One region of the Pseudoalteromonas sp. NFXS39 genome, then DNA from elsewhere that is predicted to be linked to it. Evidence: predicted binding sites of a transcription regulator. Region 1 holds the regulator's gene; the other holds the start of a gene.
What was found. The regulator NrdR, encoded in region 1, represses ribonucleotide reductase genes. The targets are predictions, from matches to a motif close to AAACACNANATNTNGTGTTT.

Region 1 (3,426 bases):
ACCAGTACTCTGTTGCACGGGCATTAGGACTGATACTTTCTACAGTCGCAATACCATCAACATGACCTGATACTAAATGCCCGCCTAGGCGAGAAACGGGTTGCATGGCTTTTTCGAGGTTGACTGTTTGTCCTTTTTTATAATGCGCAAACCCAGTTAAGCTGATTGTTTCGTTAGATAAGTCAGCACTAAAACCATCGCTATGTTTAGCGACAACCGTTAAACACACACCATTAGTGGCAATACTGTCACCGAGCTTGACGTCTTTCATATCCAAATTAGTGCTTTGAATACGAATAGCCAGATCGCCTTGCTTTTGTGTTAGTTCAACAATTTTACCTGTTGCTTCAATAATTCCAGTAAACATAGTGCTACTCTTTATTTTTCAATTTTTGTGGCTTGCTTTGCTTTGTAGCTGTTAAGCGAATATCGTCGCCAATCATTACTGTATCAGTAAAAGTCAGTTCAGTGATATCACTCATCACGGTAACTTCTGCAAAGTTTAGTAAGCTTTTGCCCATATCACCTATTAACTTAGGGGCAATATAAACGATGTATTCGTCAATTAAATCCTGCTCAGCAAACACCCCTGCAAGGGTCGCTCCTGCTTCGAGCCATATCTGATTAAATTGTAGTTCAGCAAGACGCTTTAAAACCGCGGATAAATCAACTTTATTATTAACTGCTGGTACAACTTCGTGTTTAACAAAGTGAGGCCATTGATGTTGTTTATCAAGCGATGTAGTGAAAATAATCACCGGACTTTCAATGCTAAATAATGTAAGTTCAGGCGTTAACCTATTTTGTGAATCAATAATCACTCGAGTAGGCTGGCGCAAAGGCAAGGATGTAGGCATAGCAAATGGCAGTTCATCAACGCGCACATTGAGTTTTGCATTATCAGTAATGACTGTGTCAGCCCCCGTCAAGATAGCGCAACTTTGCGCACGATATGCTTGCACATCTTGGCGCGCTTTAGGACCAGTAATCCATTTACTTTGACCATTATTTAGCGCGGTTTTGCCATCTAAACTACAGGCCATTTTACAAGTCACATATGGTACCCCTGTTTCCATACGCTTTAAAAAGCCTTTGTTTAGGTCACGCGCTTGTTGCTCAAGTAAACCGGATGCCACTGAAATACCAGCATCGGCTAAAATCTGTAGACCACGACCACTCACCGCAGGGTTAGGATCGACCATGGCAGCAATAACCTTACTGACACCAGCTGCTTTTAAACCTTCGGCACAAGGCGGAGTGCGTCCATAATGACTACAAGGCTCTAAAGTTACATATGCTGTGGCGCCTTTCGCATTGTCGCCAGCCACAGCCAAGGCATTTACTTCAGCATGGCCCTGCCCTGCTAGTTGATGAAACCCTTCACCGACTATTTCGCCATCTTTAACCAGTACACAGCCAACATTAGGGTTTGGAGTCGTGGTAAAACGCCCTTGTTTAGCAAGCTCAATGGCACGCGCCATATAAGCAGTATCAAGCTCTGTGAATGACATAGTTAATCACCTAAACGAGCGATTTCTTCACCAAACTCGCGAATATCTTCAAATGAACGATATACAGATGCAAAACGCACATAGGCCACTTTGTCGAGTTTTTTCAGTGACTCCATGATGCACTCGCCAATTAAATGGCTAGATATTTCACGCTCACCAGTAGCACGAAGTTGAGATTTAATAATGTTAACGACTTCGTCGACCTGCTCAGTGCTAACTGGGCGTTTCTCTAAAGCGCGATGCAAGCCATTGAGTAACTTATCTTCGTTAAATGGTTCGCGACTACCGTCTTGCTTAATCACTCTTGGCATCACAAGTTCAGCGCCTTCAAAGGTGGTAAAGCGCTCATGGCATTCGTTACATTCACGTCGACGTCTAACTTGGTGACCACCGCCAACAAGTCGAGAATCAATTACTTTGGTATCTTTTGCGGTGCAAAAAGGGCAATGCATAGGGTTCAACTTCCGTTTATAAAAAACAAAAAAAGGCCGCTTACTAAGCGGCCTTTATAATAGCAAAAAACAACGCTATTGTTATCTTAATTACGGTTTAACCAGTAATTAAGCGTAAACTGGTAATTTTTTACAGATAGCTTTAACTTTCTCTTTTACTTCTGCTTGTACAGACTCATCGTTGATGTTGTCTAATACGTCACAGATCCAGCCTGCAAGCTCTTTTGACTCAGCTTCTTTGAAACCACGGCGAGTAATAGCCGGAGAACCAATACGAAGACCAGACGTTACGAACGGTGAACGTGGGTCGTTTGGTACTGAGTTTTTGTTAACAGTGATGTTAGCGTTACCTAGTGCAGCGTCAGCATCTTTACCTGTGATATCTTTGTCAATTAGGTCAAGAAGGAATAAGTGGTTGTCTGTTTTACCAGAAACAACTTTATAGCCACGCTCTTGAAGTACTTCAACCATAGCTTGAGCGTTCTTAACAACTTGTGCTTGGTACGCTTTGAACTCTGGCTGTAATGCTTCTTTGAAAGCAACCGCTTTAGCAGCGATGATGTGGCATAAAGGACCACCTTGACCACCAGGGAAAACAGCACTGTTTAGCTTTTTGTAGATCTCTTCATCACCACATGCAGAAACGATTAGACCGCCACGAGGGCCTGCTAATGTTTTGTGAGTTGTCGTAGTAACAACGTGTGCATGAGGAATTGGGCTTGGGTATACACCCGCTGCGATAAGACCAGCAACGTGAGCCATATCTACGAATAAATATGCACCAACTTTATCAGCGATTTCACGGAATTTAGCCCAGTCAACAACGCCTGAGTATGCAGAGAAACCAGCGATGATCATTTTTGGCTTATGCTCTAATGCAAGTGCTTCAACTTGAGCGTAATCAATTTCGCCAGTTTCGTCATTTAGGCCGTATTGAATTGCATTATACGTTTTACCAGAAAAGTTAACGTGTGAACCGTGAGTTAAGTGACCACCATGAGCTAAGCTCATACCTAGTACTGTATCATGCGGCTGAAGAAGAGCTTGGAAAACAGCTGCGTTTGCTTGTGAACCCGCATGCGGTTGGACGTTAGCGTAATCTGTGCCGAATAATTCGTTTGCACGATCAATTGCTAGTTGCTCAACAACGTCAACATGCTCACAACCGCCATAGTAACGTTTGCCTGGGTAACCTTCAGCGTATTTGTTGGTAAGCTGAGAACCCTGCGCTTCAAGTACGCGTGGGCTACAGTAGTTTTCAGACGCGATCAGTTCGATGTGCTCTTCTTGACGAGCCGTCTCTTTAGTGATGGCTGCAAATAACTCTGGATCGAAATCCGAAATATTCATGCTACGTTCTAACATGGGGTCTCCTAAGGCAACGTGTATGGTGTTTTTTGAAGGCTGTATTGTACGCTTAAAACGCACTTTTGCCTATCTTGTAAAGATGAACATATTTAAAC
Region 2 (3,426 bases), on a different contig from region 1:
AGTCACCGTCAACAGAACCAAAGTTACCTTGGCCGTCAACAAGCATGTAGCGTAATGAGAAAGGCTGCGCCATACGAACGATGGTGTCATATACCGCGCTGTCGCCATGTGGGTGGTACTTACCGATTACATCACCAACAACACGTGCTGATTTCTTGTAAGGTTTATTCCAATCATTATTGAGTTCGTTCATTGCGAACAAAACGCGGCGGTGAACAGGCTTTAAGCCGTCACGTACGTCTGGCAATGCACGACCTACGATTACACTCATGGCATAATCAAGGTAAGAATTTTTTAATTCATCTTCAATATTGACTGGCAGAATTTCATTGGCGAGATCAGTCATTTGATTTCACATTCCTTCAGTATTGACTCATTAAGAGGCAAATCGCCGTCTTAAGAGCTTTAGTTATTATTTCCTGACCATGCTATCACAATTTATTTAGATTTACAGGCGCTAAATCTTTGCGATTTATTAATTTACCCCTATATAATGGCCTCAGATTAACGAGGAAGTTTTTTATGACCGAGCATCAAAATGTAGATAATGCAGAAATTGCAAAGTTTGAAGCCATCGCAGAACGTTGGTGGGACCGCGACGGAGAGTTCAAACCCCTTCATGAAATAAATCCTCTTCGCTTGGATTTTGTCGCAGATAAAGTGGGCGGCTTATTTGATAAGGAAACCTTAGATGTTGGCTGTGGTGGCGGCATCTTAAGTGAAAGCATGGCCCGTATGGGCGCTAAAGTAACTGGCATTGATATGGGCCAAGAGCCATTAACCGTTGCTAAGTTACATAGTTTAGAAACAGGCGTGCCTGTTGATTATATAAAAGTACCTGCAGAGCAATTTGCTGCTGAGCACCCTGCTCGCTTTGATGTTGTGACGTGTATGGAAATGCTTGAGCATGTTCCAGATCCTGCTTCTATTATTCGCGCTGTAGCAGAACTTGCTAAACCTGGTGCCGATGTATTCTTTTCAACATTAAATAAAACACCAAAAGCTTATTTGTTTGCCATTGTTGGTGCTGAAAAGCTATTGAAAATGGTACCTGAAGGTACCCATGACCATAAAAAATTCATTAAACCTGCACAGCTTATTGCATGGGCTGAAGAAGCTGGATTAAAAGTACGCGCCAGTACAGGTCTTAACTATAATCCGTTTTCTAAGCAGTACAGCTTAAACGATGATGTAAGTGTTAATTACATCCTGCACTTTGAGAAACTAGCGTGATGAGTGGTGTGCAAACACCCTCTATCGATTTTGATGCCTTTATCTTTGATTTAGATGGCACTCTACTCGATACTGCGGATGACTTAGGTGGTGCATTAAACCGCGTGTTAGCAGATGCCAATGTGGCCCCTGTTGCTGAACATGTTTATCGCCCTGCTGCTTCTAATGGTGCAAATGCATTATTAGAAGTAGGCTTTGGTGATAAATGGCCAGAACTTGAACAACTCGCTTTGCGCCAACAGCTTCTTGATTACTACGCCGAAGATATCGCTGTACACAGTAAATGCTTTAATGGCATCGAGCAGCTTTTAATTGCACTTGAGCAAAACAATATTAAGTGGGGCATTATGACTAATAAGCCCGGCTTTTTAACTGAGCCCTTAGTACAAGCTATACCCTCTTTGAGTAAAGCGATGGCGGTAGTAAGTGGCGATACATTAGCTGTTTCAAAACCATCTCCCGATCCACTTTTACACACAGCTGAGATCTTAGACGTTGATCCGTGTCGCTGTTTATATATCGGTGATGCTGAACGTGATATACAAGCTGCAAAAGCTGCCAATATGTATAGTGCAACGGCGTTATGGGGTTACATACCCAGTGTTGATGCTGCTCTTGACTGGCAAGCGGATTTCAATTGGCAAACACCCATTGATGGATTTAACCATATATAGTGTTATTTGATAGATGAAACACCATATATTGTGATTTGATTCACTTTTGAGCATTCTTTGATGATAAAAAAATCAGTCAAAATTTATTTTTAAAAACGATAAATTTTCTGGATCTTTTGTTGATTTCTACAAATTTCGTCTTCTATGAATGTTCAAAGGTTAATGGTTACTAACACAATACGTTTATCCAATAGTTATCCACAAAATGGGGCAATTCTATCCCTTGCAAAACAACGCAGACCACACTATCTTGTGATCTGCAATTTAAACAACACCAGATATTGTGGCTAAATGTTATTCAATTAGTTCACCCTGGTATTGAATAATAATAATTACATAAAGAATACCTTTGTCTTTACAACGATAATTTCCCAAGGAATACAGGCAAAACTATGAACCAACAGCTATCTGTAAGCAAACGTGACGGCCGTAAAGAGTCACTTGATCTAGATAAGATCCATCGCGTGATCGCTTGGGCCGCAGAAGGTCTAGAGAATGTGTCTGTCTCACAAGTTGAATTAAAATCTCATATTCAATTTTATGACGGCATTCGTACCGATGACATTCATGAAACAATCATCAAAGCTGCAGCTGATCAGATCTCTAAAGATACGCCTGATTACCAATACCTAGCTGCTCGCTTAGCTGTATTCCATTTACGTAAAAAAGCGTACGGTCAATTTGAGCCGCCACGCTTATATGATCACATCACGAAATTAGTTGAAGACAAACGTTATGATCAACACCTTTTGGTTGATTATACCGAGCAAGAAATTGACGAGTTAGATGCTTACATCGATCACAACCGTGACTTAAACTTCAGCTACGCTGCTGTAAAGCAACTTGAAGGTAAGTATTTAGTTCAAAACCGTGTTACTGGTGAAATTTACGAAAGTGCACAGTTTTTATATATCTTAGTTGCTGCAAGCTTATTCTCTGATTATCCAAAAGAGACGCGTATTGATTACATCAAGCGTTTTTATGATGCAGTGTCTACCTTCAAAATTTCGTTACCTACGCCAATTATGGCAGGTGTTCGTACGCCTACACGTCAGTTCAGCTCATGTGTACTAATTGAATGTGGTGATAGCCTAGACTCTATTAATGCGACATCATCTGCGATCGTTAAATATGTTTCGCAACGTGCTGGTATTGGTATTAATGCGGGTCGCATTCGTGCGCTTGGTAGCCCTATTCGTAATGGCGAAGCGTACCACACAGGTTGTATTCCATTTTATAAGCACTTCCAAACTGCTGTTAAGAGCTGTTCACAAGGTGGTGTTCGTGGCGGCGCAGCTACGCTGTTCTATCCACTTTGGCATTTAGAAGTTGAAAATTTATTAGTTCTAAAGAACAACCGTGGTGTTGATGATAACCGTGTACGTCATCTTGACTACGGTGTGCAGTTCAACAAATTAATGTATAGCCGTTTAATCAAAGATGATTACATCACATTATTTAGCCCATCAGATGTTCCGGGTCTATACGATGCGTTCTTTGAAGATCAAGCGAAGTTTGA

Region 2: a site for NrdR is predicted at 2,177-2,196, ahead of nrdA (class 1a ribonucleoside-diphosphate reductase subunit alpha). Genes of this name have one in related genera too.

The regions. Positions count from the first base shown of each region.
Region 1 is NZ_JAGDEC010000008.1:17,643-21,068, forward strand. Features, by position in the region: gene J3455_RS15060 (riboflavin synthase) at 1-367, opposite strand, end outside; gene ribD (bifunctional diaminohydroxyphosphoribosylaminopyrimidine deaminase/5-amino-6-(5-phosphoribosylamino)uracil reductase RibD) at 372-1,511, opposite strand; gene nrdR (transcriptional regulator NrdR) at 1,514-1,963, opposite strand; gene glyA (serine hydroxymethyltransferase) at 2,072-3,328, opposite strand.
Region 2 is NZ_JAGDEC010000004.1:11,495-14,920, forward strand. Features, by position in the region: gene gyrA (DNA topoisomerase (ATP-hydrolyzing) subunit A) at 1-346, opposite strand, end outside; gene ubiG (bifunctional 2-polyprenyl-6-hydroxyphenol methylase/3-demethylubiquinol 3-O-methyltransferase UbiG) at 523-1,233, shown strand; gene J3455_RS08685 (HAD family hydrolase) at 1,233-1,907, shown strand; gene nrdA (class 1a ribonucleoside-diphosphate reductase subunit alpha) at 2,300-3,426, shown strand, end outside.